2 regions of the Streptosporangium vulgare genome follow, and region 1 is predicted to be linked to the other one. Evidence: riboswitches for the same ligand, from Rfam matches in the RefSeq annotation. Region 1 holds a riboswitch; the other holds the start of a gene.
What was found. A riboswitch is a leader RNA that binds a small molecule or an ion and turns the genes downstream of it on or off. The one in region 1 is predicted to bind glycine.

Region 1 (7,056 bases):
TCTCGTTGGGGTCGTCCTTGACCGTCTCCGCCCGCAGGTAGTGTCCCTCGACCAGCGCTCCTTCCAAGCCGGCCAGCCGCCCTTCGGCCTCCGGGTCGACGGCGGCGAGCAGGAACGGGAACTCCTGGTAGATCGGCACGCCCGCCTGACCGGGCTTCAGATCCCCCCAGAGGTATTCGTCATTCGCCCCCTGCGCGGTCCGGGTGGACCAGTAGCCGCGGTCGGGCAGCGTCCGCTCGGAGGGGAAGGGGCTGGTCTCCGCCGGGTCCTGCGTCCAGCCGAGCGAGGTCGCCAGCCGGACCCGCCGGCCGCCGGGGAGCTCCTCCTCGGCCCCTTCGACGAACTCGCCCCCGAGCTTGATCCCAGCGAAGTCGACCTTGACGGGGCGGCGGGTGACGTACTCGTACCGGGGTTGCAGGAACGGGATGCGGGTGAGGCCGCGGTCGGTGACGCGAGTGCGCTCCACGCGCAGCATCGTGCGGTCGCCCTCGTGCAGCAGGCCCGTCACGTCGATCCTGACGCTCACCGGTTGCACCACGTAGCCGATCATGCCGATCGGGGCGGCGACCTCGACGCCGTTGATCCGCTCGATCCGTTCGTACTGGTCGAAGGTGATGCCGCCGAAGATGCCCGACAGGTAGTTGGCGCGGACCAGCCCCCGCGACCGCTCGACGGCGGTGGCCGAGTTCTTCGGACGGACCAGGATGTCGTACTGCGCGCGGAAGTTCTCCCTGACCGTGCCGACGATCTCCAGTCGCTGGGTCTCCGCGGTGCCGGTCAGCACGGTGAAGCCCGTCGCCGCGATCACGATGCCGAGCAGCAGCACCAGCGCACGGCCGATTCGGTGCCGCAGCTGGGACAGCACGAGGCGGATCATCCAAGGCGCCCGATCCGGTCGAGCACGCCCTCGGCGGGCGTCACCCGGTCGTCGCCGACGATCCTGCCGTCCCGCATCCGCACCACCCGGTCGCAGGCCGCCGCCACCTCGGGATTGTGCGTGGCGACCAGCATGGTCATGCCGTACTCCTCCCGGACCGACAGCAGCAGATCGACGATCTCCTGGCCGGTGACGCTGTCGAGGTTGCCGGTCGGCTCGTCCGCGAGGAGCAGGGGCGGGTGGGCGATCAGCGCGCGGGCGATCGCCACCCGCTGCAACTGCCCGCCGGAGAGCTCGCCGGGCAGCGCCCGCTCCCGGCCGGCCAGCCCGACCGCGGCGAGCAGTTCCCTGGCGCGGGCTCGGCGGTCGAAGGCCACCCGGCGCGGAAGCACCGGGACGAGCACGTTGTCCAGCAGGCTCAGCGCCGGGAGCAGATGGAAGCGCTGGAAGACGAAGCCCACCGCGCGCCGGTGCCGGTCCAGCCCCCGGCGGCCGAGATCGTCGACGCGCCTCCCGCCGACGTGGATCTCACCCTGGTCGGGGAGATCCATCACGCCGACGAGATGGAGCAGCGTGGACTTTCCCGCCCCCGAGGGCCCCATGAACGCGACCGCCTGACCGGCCTTGATGTCCAGGTCGACCTCGTCGAGTGCCCGTGTGGGGCCGTGGACGCGGCTGACGCCCCGCACGCTGACTTCTACGCTCATGGCAGATACATTGTCACAATGTATGAAGATTCGGGAAGCACCTATCTTGTGACAATGTAGGAATCATGCCACTCAGCCATGCCGTGCTCACCCTGCTGGCCGACGGCCCCAGCCACGGCTACGAACTCAAGGCGCGTTTCGAATCGACGGTCGGTCCCCAGTGGGGCGGCCTCAACATCGGGCACCTGTACCAGATCCTGGACCGGCTGGTCAGGGACGGTCACGTCACCCGCAGCCACGTCACCCAGAACGACCGCCCGGACAAGACGCTCTACCGGCTGACCGAGACGGGCGCCGCCGAGCTCCGGGAGTGGGCGGCCGCCCCGTGGGTCCGCTCGTCGGGGTTCCGGGACGAGTTGTTCCTCAAGCTGCTCGCGGCCACCCGGCTGGGCACCGACGCCCTCGGCGCGTTCGTGTCCGCGCAGCGCCAGGCCTACCTGTCGGACCTGGCCGCGCTGACGCGGCTGCGCCGCGAGCAGGACGACCCCCTGGTGTCCCTGCTCGTCGACGCGGCCATCGCGCACACCAGGGCCGACCTGCAGATCGTCGACGGCGCCGAGGAGCGTCTGGCCGCGACGGCCTCGGGCGGCGCGGCCGTGGACACCGCGGGGATCGATGACCCCGGATGGGCCGAGGAGTCCGTACGGGCCGAGGACGCCGGGTGAACCGGGGACACCGTACGGACCGAGAAGGCTGTACGAACCGAGGACGCGCAGGCGGGGGACGGCATCGCCGATGAGAACAGGGGATTTCGCTCGGCCGGTGCGGGCGGTTAGGCTGGCCGCTGACACCGATGAATCCCGTGCGGGAGAGCGTCCTGACACCCAGGCCAGGACCCCTGAAGGAGCAAGCCCTCCCCGCGAACCTCTCAAGGCAAAGGACCGTGCGGGTAGGTGCCCTCTGGAAAGCAGGTCCCACGACCTCGCCGAAGGTGAAAATCCGGTAAAACCCGGATGAAACTCTCAGGCACCCACGACAGAGGGGGAGGATGCTCTCATCTGTCCCTTGTCTGAGGTGCGCACATGTCCCGACCTACGCCGCTGCGCGGCGTGCACGAGTCCCTCGGCGCGACGCTGACCGACTTCGCGGGCTGGCTGATGCCGCTCCGCTACGGCAGCGAGTCGGCCGAGCACAACGCGGTCCGCCAGGCGGCCGGCCTGTTCGACCTCTCCCACATGGGCGAGATCTTCGTGACCGGGCCGCAGGCCGCCGAGGCCCTCGACCACGCCCTGGTCGGCCACCTCTCCGCGCTGGAGCCCGGCCGCGCCCGCTACACGATGATCGTCGACGCCGAGGGCGGCGTGCTGGACGACCTCATCGTCTACCGGCTCGCCCCCGCCGAGTTCATGGTCGTCGCCAACGCCTCCAACTACCCGCGGGTGGCCGCCGAGCTCACCGGCCGCGCCAAGGGCTTCGACGCCGTGGTGGACGACCGCTCCGAGCAGTACGCGCTGGTCGCGATCCAGGGCCCGCGCTCCGCGGAGATCCTGGGCGCGCTCACCGACGCCGACCTCGACGGGCTCAGGTACTACGCCGGCCTGCCCGCCGTCGTCGCGGGCCGCGAGGCTCTCATCGCCCGTACGGGCTACACCGGCGAGGACGGCTTCGAGCTGTTCGTCTCCGCCGAGGACGCGGAGCCGGTCTGGGCCGCCCTCACCGAGGCGGGCGCGCCGCACGGCCTGATCCCCGCGGGCCTGTCCGCGCGCGACACCCTCCGGCTGGAGGCCGGGATGCCGCTGTACGGCAACGAGCTGTCGGCCGGGCTCACCCCGTTCGACGCCGGGCTGGGCCGTGTGGTGAGGTTTGACAAGCCGGGCGACTTCGTCGGCCGGGCCGCCCTCGAATCACGCAAGGACGTCCCGCCGTCGCGCCGCCTGGTCGGTCTGATCGCGACCGGCCGCAGGGTGCCCCGGCACGGGTATCCGGTGGTGGTCGCCGGTGACGGCACGGTCGTCGGCGAGGTCACCAGCGGGGCCCCCTCCCAGACACTGGGCAGGCCCATCGCGATGGCCTACGTGGACAACGGCCTGTCGTCAGGACTGGCCGTGGACATCAGGGGCAGCCACGAGCCGGTCGAGGTGGTCGCACTGCCTTTCTACAGGAGGAAAAAATGAGCAGCATTCCCGAGGACCTGCACTACACCAAGGAACACGAGTGGATCTCCGGCATCGATGACGGCCTCACCCTCACCGTCGGCATCACCGCCTACGCGGCCGAGGCGCTGGGCGACGTGGTCTACGTGCAGGTGCCCGAGGTCGGCTCGACCGTCGCCTCCGGTGACGCGGTCGGCGAGGTCGAGTCGACCAAGTCGGTGAGCGACATCTTCGCGCCGGTCTCCGGCGAGATCGTCGAGGTCAACCAGGCCGTCGTGGACGACCCCTCGCTGGTCAACAGCGACTCCTACGGCGACGGTTGGCTGTTCCGCGTACGTCTTGAGGGCTCCGCCGACGACCTGCTGTCGCCGGAGGAGTACGCCGCGCTCACCTCGGGTGAGTCCTAAGCCTCTCCCCCCTCGCGTCACGGCCACGCGCGTCCGGAGGACGCGCGTGGCCGTCCACGCTGGAAGGATTCAGATGACGATCAGTGTCTTCGATCTCTTCAAGATCGGAATCGGCCCGTCCAGCTCGCACACCGGCGGCCCGATGGCCGCCGCCCACAAGTTCGCCCGCGGCCTCCACCAGGACGGGCTCCTGGAGAAGACCGCCCGGGTGAGCGCCATCTTGTACGGCTCGCTGGGCCTGACCGGCAAGGGCCACGGCAGTGACAAGGCCGTGCTGCTCGGCCTGTCGGGTGAGAAGCCCGAGCTGGTCGACGTCGACACGGTCGACGAGCGGCTCGCCGCCATGCGCGAGTCCGGCACCCTCTCCCTGTACGGCTCCCGCGAGATCCCCTTCGTCATCGGCGAGGACCTCGTCTTCGAGCGCAAGGTCTCGCTCCCCGGCCACCCCAACGGCATGCGCTTCACCGCGCTGTCCGAGTCCGGCGAGACGATCCGCGAGAAGGTCTACTACTCGGTGGGCGGCGGCTTCGTCGTCGACGAGAACGCCACCGGCGCCGACCGGATCAAACCCGACGACACCGTCCTGCCGTACCCCTTCACCACGGCCGCCGAGCTGCTCGCCCAGTGCGCGGAGACCGGGCTGTCGATCTCCGGGCTGATGCTGGAGAACGAGCGGGCGTTCGGCCGCACCGAGGCCGAGATCCGCGACCAGTTGCTCGTCCTGTGGCGGGTCATGAGCGAGTGCGTGCAACGCGGCATCGGCAAGGAGGGCGTGCTGCCCGGCGGCCTGAAGGTCCGCCGCCGCGCCCACCAGCTCCACCGGCAGCTGCGGAGCGAGCCGGCGGAGAAGGACTCGCTGCAGACGATGGACTGGGTCTCGCTGTTCGCCCTCGCGGTCAACGAGGAGAACGCCGCCGGAGGCCGCATCGTCACCGCGCCCACCAACGGCGCCGCGGGCATCATCCCGGCCGTGCTCACCTACTACGACCGCTTCACGAAGGACCCCGACGACGAGGGCGTGATCCGCTTCCTGCTGACCGCGGGGGCGATCGGCGTGCTCTTCAAGGAGAACGCCTCCATCTCCGGCGCCGAGGTCGGCTGCCAGGGCGAGGTCGGCTCGGCCTGCTCGATGGCCGCCGCCGGGCTCACCGAGGTGATGGGCGGGACCCCCGAGCAGGTCGAGAACGCCGCCGAGATCGGCATCGAGCACAACCTGGGGCTGACCTGCGACCCGATCGGCGGCCTGGTGCAGATCCCGTGCATCGAGCGCAACGCGGTCGCCTCGATCAAGGCCATCGCCGCCGCCAGGATCGCGATGCGCGGCGACGGCCGCCACTTCGTCTCGCTGGACAAGGCCATCAAGACGATGCGCGACACCGGCCGCGACATGCTCGACAAGTACAAGGAGACCAGCCGGGGAGGGCTCGCGGTCAACGTCATCGAGTGCTGAGCGGGCCCGGGTTCCCGGTCGGCGCGTGGGAGCGCGCGGGAGGAGGGTCGCGGATCCCTGGGAACATACAACTCGATCACCAACAAATTTCGCATCACATGCAAGACCCTCTGATCCCACGCCTATGCTGGGTGGCCATGTGCGCGGGACTCGGGAGGTCGCGGTGGTAACGGGAACGCACCCGGCAAGCCGTTCCCGTCGCTCCCAGCGCCCCGCGAAACCCTCCCGCCCCCTGCGGGCGCTCCGCTTCCTCGGGTCGCACTGGCTCTTCGTCACCGCCCTGCTGGCGGGCGGCGGCCTGCGGGTCCTCGCCATGCTCGGCTACCGGCCCGCCCTGTGGTTCTGGGCCGACTCCTTCGTCTACCTGAACGCCGGGCTCGACCCCCGCCCCCTGGAGTCCCGCCCGGCGGGCTACGCGCTGTTCCTGTGGATCCTCAAGCCGCTGTCCAGCGTCCCCGCGGTGGTCGCGGTGCAGCACCTGCTCGGGCTGGCCGTGGCCGTCTGCGTCTACCTGCTGCTGCGCAGGCTGGGCGGGCTGCCCGGGTGGGGCGCGACGCTCGCCACGCTGCCGGTGCTGCTGGACGCCTACCAGCTCCAGCTCGAACACCTCGTCATGGCGGACCTGCTCTTCCAGTTCCTGGCGGTGCTGGCGGTCACGCTGCTGCTGTGGCGGCGCCGCCCCGCGGTGTGGGTCGCGGCGCTGGCCGGAGCGCTGCTGGCCGCGGCGACCGTCACCCGCACGATCGGGCTGCCGCTGATCGCCGTGGCGCTGGTCTCCATGCTGATCCGCCGGGCCGGGTGGCGGGCGGTCGTCGCCGCGACGCTGGCCGCCGCGATCGGCCTGGGCTCGTACGCGGCCTGGTTTCGGGCCGAGCACGGCAGCTTCGGACTGACCAGGGGGAACGCCTTCCTCTGGGCGCGGACGATGACCTTCGCCGACTGCGACAGGATCCACCCGGCCGGTCCCGAGGCGGCCCTGTGCCCCGTCGAACCGCTCGGACAGCGCGCGGCGCCGCCGACCTACATCTGGGACGGCGACTCGCCGCTGAACAAGGTCAAGGGCAGCTGGGCGGAGCGCGACGCGCTCGCGGGCGCCTTCGCCACCCAGGCCATCATGGCCCAGCCGTTCGACTTCCTGCGGGCGGGCCTGGACGACGCGGCCCACATCTTCGACTGGACGCGGCGCGTCTACCCGGCCCCCGGGCCGCAGAGCACCTACGTCTTCCCCGACACCGTGCGCCCCTTCTCCCCGGGGGCAGCCTCGCAGGGCAAGACCGCCGAGCAGCTGACCGTGGCCTACCAGGGCTCGTCGGGGGCGCCGGTGATCGCCGAGCCGTACGCGGGCTGGCTGCGCGGCTACCAGGAGTACGGCTTCGTGCGGGGCCCGTACCTCGCGGTGATCCTGCTGGTCGGCCTGGTCGGCGTGCTGATGCGACTGCGGCGGCTCGGCGGCGCGGTGCTGCTGCCCTGGGCTGCGGGGACGATGCTGCTGATCCTGCCGCCCTTCATCGCGGCCTTCGAC
Region 2 (7,056 bases), on a different contig from region 1:
CGCCGTAGGCCTGGTCGATGCGGCGGACCGGCGACCAGTACTTGCCCTCGCGCACCGACGGCAGCGGGTAGGCCGCCTCGGTCCGGCCGTAGGGGTGGCCCCACTCGTCGGCGACGAGGCTGTCGGCCGTGTGCGGGGCGTTGCGCAGCGGGTTGTCGGTCCTGTCGTACGCCCCGGAGGCGACCTTCGCGATCTCCTCGCGGATCGCGATCATCGCCTCGCAGAACCGGTCGAGCTCGGCCAGGTCCTCGCTCTCGGTCGGCTCGATCATCAGCGTGCCGGCCACCGGGAAGGACATGGTCGGGGCGTGGAAGCCGTAGTCGATGAGGCGCTTGGCCACGTCGTCGACCGTCACCCCGGTCTCCTTGGTGATCTGGCGCAGGTCCACGATGCACTCGTGGGCGACGAGGCCGCCGCGGCCGGTGTAGAGGACCGGGTAGTGGGGGCTGAGCCTGCGGGCCAGGTAGTTGGCCGACAGGATGGCCTGCTCGGTGGCCGCCTTCAGGCCGTCGGCGCCCATCATCCGGATGTAGGCCCAGGAGATGGGCAGGATGCCCGCGGAGCCGTACGGCGCGGCCGAGACCGGGCCGACCGCGGTACCCTCGCGCAGCGGGTGGCCGGGCAGGTAGTCGGCCAGGTGGGCGCGGACCGCGACCGGGCCGACGCCGGGGCCGCCGCCGCCGTGCGGGATGCAGAAGGTCTTGTGCAGGTTCAGGTGGGAGACGTCCGCCCCGAACTCCCCCGGCCTGGCCAGGCCGACCAGCGCGTTGAGATTGGCGCCGTCGACGTAGACCTGCCCGCCGGCCTCGTGCACCAGCTCGCAGATCCGGACGATCGTCTCCTCGTACACGCCGTGCGTGGACGGGTAGGTCACCATGATCGCGGCAAGCTGCTCGCGGTGCTTCTCGATCTTCGCGACGAGGTCGTCGACGTCCACGTTGCCCTGGTCGTCACAGGCGACCACGGCCACGCGCATGCCCGCCATCACGGCGCTCGCGGCGTTGGTGCCGTGGGCGGACGAGGGGATCAGGCAGACGTCGCGGCCCGACTCGCCGCGCGCGGTGTGGTAGGCGCGGATCGCCAGGAGCCCGGCGAACTCGCCCTGGGAGCCGGCGTTCGGCTGGAGCGACACGGCGTCGTAGCCGGTCACCTCGGCCAGCCAGCGCTCCAGCTCCCCGATCAGCTCGATGTAGCCCGCGGCCTGGTCCTCGGGCGCGTAGGGGTGCAGCCCGGCGAACTCCGGCCAGGTGATCGGCTCCATCTCGGTGGTCGCGTTGAGCTTCATGGTGCAGGAGCCCAGCGGGATCATCGACCGGTCGAGCGCGATGTCCTTGTCCTGGAGCCTGCGCAGGTAGCGCAGCATCGCCGTCTCGGAGCGGTGGCTGTGGAAGACCGGGTGGGTCAGGTAGTCGCTGACCCGGGCCAGCGCGGCGGGCAGCGCGTCGTGCGCGGCGGCGTCGAGGTCGGCGAGCACGGCGCCGCTGACCTCGAAGGCGGCCAGGACCTGCTCCAGGTGGAGGAGCTCGGTCCTCTCGTCGCAGGTGACGCCCACGTGGTCGGCGTCGACCAGGCGCAGGTTCACCCCGTTGTCGCGGGCCGCGGCGACGACCTTCGCGGCCCGGCCGGGCACCCTGGCGAGCACGGTGTCGAAGAAGGTGTCGTGCACGACCTCGACGCCGCCCTGGCGCAGGCCCTCGGCGAGCACGACGGCGTACCGGTGGGTGCGCCGGCCGATCCTGCGCAGGCCCTCGGGGCCGTGGTAGACGGCGTACATGCCGGCGATCACGGCGAGCAGCACCTGCGCGGTGCAGATGTTGCTGGTGGCCTTCTCGCGGCGGATGTGCTGCTCGCGGGTCTGGAGCGCGAGCCGGTACGCGGGGCGCCGGTCGGCGTCCTGGGAGACGCCCACCAGGCGGCCCGGCAGCTGGCGCTGGAGGCCGTCGCGGACCGCCATGTAGGCGGCGTGCGGGCCGCCGAAGCCGAGGGGGACGCCGAAGCGCTGCGAGGAGCCGACCGCGATGTCGGCGCCGAGCTCGCCGGGCGCGGCCAGGAGGGTGAGGGCCAGCAGGTCGGCGGCGGCGACCACCTGGGCGCCGCGCGCGTGGGCGGCGTCGGCGATGGCGCGGAAGTCGCGGACCCTGCCGCTGGCACCGGGATACTGCACGAGCACCCCGAAGCACTCGGGAAGCTCCTCGGTGAAGTCGCTCTCGACCAGCTCGATGCCGAGCGGCTCGGCGCGGGTGCGCAGCACCGCCTTGGTCTGCGGCAGCGCGTCGGCGTCCACCACGAACACCTTCGAGGGGCCGCGGCCCGCGCGGCGGGCGAGGGTCATCGCCTCGGCGGCGGCGGTGGCCTCGTCCAGCAGGGAGGCCCCGGCCACGTCGAGGGCGGTCAGGTCGGAGACGACGGTCTGGAAGTTGATCAGGGCCTCCAACCGGCCCTGGGAGATCTCCGGCTGGTAGGGCGTGTACGCGGTGTACCAGCCCGGGTTCTCCAGGAGGTTGCGGCGGATGACGCCCGGGGTGATCGTGTCGTGGTAGCCGAGGCCGATCATCGAGGTGAGCACGGTGTTGCGCCCGGCGAGGACCCGCAGCTCGGCGAGGGTCTCGGACTCCCCGGCCGCCGGGGGCAGGCTCAGCCGCTCCGAGGAGCGGATCGCCTCGGGTACGGCCACCGCGACCAGGTCGGCGACGGAGGCGAATCCGACCGCCTCCAGCATGCGGGTCTGGCCGGCGTCGTCCGGCCCTATGTGGCGGGTCGCGAACGGAGGGGAGCCGAGTTCGCTGAGCGATGACAGGTCGGTCATGGTGAAGCCTCCCGGGACGGGGTGGAGACCGGCGCTGGGCGCGGGCGTATGCCTGGTCTCCCCCTCTGTCATCACGACCGTCGTGCGGGGTCGTGACCTGAGAGCTTCACCTGCCCCGTGTCGGGCGGCTTGCACCGTCGGTGAGTCGCGCCTGGCGGGCGCGCCTGCTTTCCAGAGTTGCCTCGTCCGTGCGGTACCGGGTGCCTGAGAGATTCCGGGGAGGTTGCTCCTTCGGCGCCCCGATCGCGGTCGGGGTCTCTCCCGCACAGGGTCAGTGGCAAGTCCGAGTTTACCCGGTTCGTCGTGCTCTGCGACGGCGGGCCAGCTCATCGGCCTGATGATCTCCTAAAGGGCCGTCGCTCGACTCCGCACGTTCGCCCGGTAGATCCGCGAGGGAGCCCTCCACCTCCTGCCACACCCGTCCCAGCGCTATGCCGAAGACTCCCTGACCGCCCTGGAGCAGGTCGATGACCTCGTCGGGCGAGGTGCACTCGTAGACGCTCACCCCGTCGCTCATCAGGGTGATCCCGGCCAGGTCGTTGACGCCCCGGTCGCGCAGGTGCTGCACGGCGATGCGGATCTGCTGGAGGGAGACGCCGGTGTCGAGGAGCCGCTTGACGACCTTGAGGACCAGGATGTCGCGAAAGCCGTACAGCCGCTGGGAGCCGGAGCCGTGGGCGGCTCGCACGGTGGGCTCGACCAGGCCGGTGCGCGCCCAGTAGTCGAGTTGCCGGTAGGTGATGCCGGCCGCGGAACAGGCCGTGGGACCGCGGTAGCCGATGTCGGCGGGCACCTTCACCGGTTGCCCGTCGAACAGCAGACCCTCTTCACCCGCGCGCTGACGTGCCGACTGGCGCCGTTCCGGGTCATCCTGATCGGCGTTTCTACCCTCGCCGCTGCTGACCGCCACGCGGACCTCCGGCTTTCTCTCATCCCACGGCCTGATCTGGGGGTTTACGCACGGCCGCGGGTTTCACTTGCACCGTAGGACTGGGGCCAAGTCCAGTCAACGACCCCACCCGGCGCGTCGTGAAGCGTAAATGCACCGAAATTCCTACCCCGCGCGGCCGAAGTCCTCGGGTGTGATCGTGTCAAGGAACTCCCTGAACTTCTCCACCTCGTCCTCCTGGTCGTCGGGGATGATCACCCCCGCCTCCCGGACCACGTCCTCACTCGCGAAGATACGTGCGCCGGTGCGAAGTGCCAAGGCGATCGAGTCCGAGGGACGCGCGCTCACCTCGACCCCGTTGGAGAACACGAGATCCGCGAAGAAGATGCCGTCGCGCAGGGCGACGATGTTGACCGTGCTCAGCCGGACCCCGAGCCCTTCGAGCACGTCGCGGAACAGGTCATGGGTGAGCGGCCGAGGCGGTGGCTCCTCGGCCTGGGCCATGGCGATCGCCGTGGCCTCCGTCATGCCGATCCAGATAGGTAGGTAACGCTCCCCATGCGTCTCTTTCAGCAAGACGATCGGCTGGTTGGAGGGCATCTCAACTCGAACGCCCACGACCTCCATCTGCAACACGGGCTGCTCCGTCTTCGCTGGATTCCGACCGGTTTGTTCAACGTAACACTCGTGGGGGTACGAGTGCCTGGTCAGGTTCTCACCGGCCCAGGGCCCCACGAACGCCGGAACGCAGCAGAGAGGCGTGCAATTCCAGCAGCAGGCCGGAGATCTCCCTGGCCGTCTCGTCGGCCTGGTCGATGGCGCCGGGGCCACGGCGGCGCAGGAGCGGGGCGACGGCCTGCTCGACCAGCCCCGCCTCGCGCTCGGCGGCGGCCTTGACGGCCCGCAGATGGCGGGCCCGCAGGCCGAAGGCGGCGAGGGCCCCTACGCTGCGGGCCACGGCCAGCGCCTCGGCGTCGTAGTAGCGGGCCACCGCGGCGAGCAGGCCGTAGTCCTCCAGCTCGGCGAGGGTCTCCTCGTCGAGCTCGGCGGCGGCGAGCAGCTCCTCGCGGGTGAGCCGGACCTCCGGGGGCGCGTCGTCGGGGACGGCGCGCGGCCGGGCGGCCGGACGCTCCTCGCGGTCGGCCGCCTCCAGATGATCCTTGATGACGCGCAGCGGCAGGTAGCGGTCACGCTGCTCGCTGAGGATGTAACGCAGCCGCTCGACGTCGGCGTAGGTGAACTTGCGGTAACCGGAGGGACTGCGCTCCGGCTCGATCAGCCCCTCGCCCTCCAGGAAACGAATCTTGGAGATGCTGACATCGGGGAACTCGCCCTGCAGGAGAGCGAGCACCTCCCCGATGCTCATGTGCGCACGAGCGGCCTGCGAGCTCATCATCCTCCAGCGGCGCCGCGGGTGAGGAAGACGAGGCGGAACTTGCCGATCTGCACCTCGTCCCCGCCGTACAGCGGGACCTCCTCGATCCGCTCACGGTTCACGTACGTGCCGTTCAGGCTGCCGACGTCGCGGACGGTGAAGACCCCGCCGCCGCGCCGGTAGAACTCGACGTGGCGCCGCGAGACCGTGATGTCGTCGAGGAAGATGTCGCTCTCGGGGTGGCGGCCCACGGTGGTGAGGTCGCTGTCGAGCAGGAACCGGCTGCCGGCGTTGGGACCGCGCATCGCGACCAGCAGCGCGGTGCCCGGGGGCAACTGCTCGACGGCCTGCCGTTCGGCGAGAAGCGTCTCACCTGTCTCCGCCTCGTAGGCCTCGATCCCGGAGAGAGAAATCGTCGATGTGCTGTCTCCGGGGGTCTCGGCTTTGGTAAGCGGCGACCCGCATCGTGAACAGAAACGGGCATCCTCAGGATTGGCATGACCGCACTGCGTGCAGTAGACGCTCGGCATCGATCGGCTCGGCCTCCTACCGCGAAGACGCGGCAACGGTGCTCAGTGATGCGCGCCTCGCTTCTTCGCTTCTCAAGTGTTTTCTCGGACTGCGAATGCCGCAACCTACAGTGATGAGGGGCGAAGGTCAAGGTTGACGCTGAACCGCGGGTACGGTCGGTGACAAAGTTACAGTGGGGCACTGTCTCCGGTCCATGGCGCCGCGCTGTGTTTGTGGCAACCGCTCGGCCCGGGACCCCCGTCCGAGCCCTTTCCCGCCCGGCTTCCCCGGCTTCCGGCCCTGCCTCCGGCCCGGCGGGGAACCCCCGCCCCATGCCCGCCCCGCGCCTGCGGCGCACCGGCCGGGGCCGGGTCCCGTCAGCCACCCGCTGCCTCCTCGACCACCCGCGCCCAGTGCTCGATCAGGGTCTGCGCGGAGTCGACGTCGAACCCCTCGGCCCACAGATGGGTGACCGCCTCCGTCGGGTCGGGCAGCACCAGGGTCCAGCTGCCGTCCTCTGCGACGACCCGCACCCCGTCGGTGGTGTCGATGCGGTAGTGCTCGGCGGCCTCGATGACCGAGCGCATCACCGCGCCCTTGGCCGCCCACGGGGTCGGCACGGTCCGGCGCAGCAGCTTGGCCTCGGGGATCCTGGCGTCGATCTGGCTGAGCGAGAGCCGGGTCCTGGCGACCAGGCCCAGCAGGCGCAGGAACACCGCCAGGCCGTCCACCGTGGGCCCGAACTCGGGCACGATGAAACCGCCGCGCCCGTCGGCGGCGAAGATCATCTCTGGCCCCCTGGCGGCGGCGGTGAGCGCGTCGATCGCGGTGGAGGTCCACTCGGCCTGGACGCCGTGGAACCTGCAGACCTGCTCGGCCACCCGGGTGGTGGTGACCGGCAGCGCCACCCTGCCGCCGCGCCGCTCGGCGGCGACCAGGTCGAGCACCACCAGCAGGGCGCGCTCCTCGCTGATCAGCTGGCCCTTCTCGTCCACCAGCGCGACCCGCTCCCCCACCGGGTCGAAGCGCACCCCGAAGGCCGCCCTGGAGGAGCTGACGAGCTCCGAGAGGCGTTGCAGGTCACGGCGGCGCTCGGCGAGGGTCTCGGTGGGCGAGGCGTCGTCCAGCCGGTTGTTGACGGTCAGCACGTCCACCCCCACCCGGCCCAGCAGGCTGGGCAGCACCAGCGAGGAGGTGCCTCCCGCGCAGTCGACCACGACCTTCATGTCGGCGTCGCGCACCCCGCTGATGTCGACCAGGCGCAGCAGCTCGTGCGTGTAGTCCTCCACCGCCCTGGCGGGGAAGCTCAGCTCGGCGATCTCCCCGGGGAAGGCGCGGCGGAACTCCTGCCGGGAGAAGACCCGGTCCAGCTTGCGCTGGGCCGCCGGCGACAGGTCCGCGCCGTGCTCGTCCATGAAGACGATGTCGACGCTCTGCGGATCACCGGGGGTGGTGCGCAGCGCGATGCCGCCGACG

Region 2: another riboswitch for glycine. It lies ahead of gcvP (aminomethyl-transferring glycine dehydrogenase); the one in region 1 lies ahead of gcvT (glycine cleavage system aminomethyltransferase GcvT).

The regions. Positions count from the first base shown of each region.
Region 1 is NZ_JBHMBS010000003.1:567,118-574,173, reverse strand. Features, by position in the region: gene ACFFRH_RS09255 (FtsX-like permease family protein) at 1-865, opposite strand, end outside; gene ACFFRH_RS09250 (ABC transporter ATP-binding protein) at 874-1,584, opposite strand; gene ACFFRH_RS09245 (helix-turn-helix transcriptional regulator) at 1,650-2,249, shown strand; glycine riboswitch at 2,380-2,478, shown strand; glycine riboswitch at 2,479-2,573, shown strand; gene gcvT (glycine cleavage system aminomethyltransferase GcvT) at 2,607-3,698, shown strand; gene gcvH (glycine cleavage system protein GcvH) at 3,695-4,084, shown strand; gene ACFFRH_RS09230 (L-serine ammonia-lyase) at 4,158-5,534, shown strand; gene ACFFRH_RS09225 (hypothetical protein) at 5,698-7,056, shown strand, end outside.
Region 2 is NZ_JBHMBS010000014.1:176,469-183,524, forward strand. Features, by position in the region: gene gcvP (aminomethyl-transferring glycine dehydrogenase) at 1-2,806, opposite strand, end outside; glycine riboswitch at 2,988-3,080, opposite strand; gene ACFFRH_RS27415 (MerR family transcriptional regulator) at 3,096-3,716, opposite strand; gene ACFFRH_RS27420 (bifunctional nuclease family protein) at 3,861-4,331, opposite strand; gene ftsR (transcriptional regulator FtsR) at 4,411-5,061, opposite strand; gene ACFFRH_RS27430 (double zinc ribbon and FHA domain-containing protein) at 5,088-5,600, opposite strand; gene ACFFRH_RS27435 (sugar phosphate nucleotidyltransferase) at 5,958-7,056, opposite strand, start outside.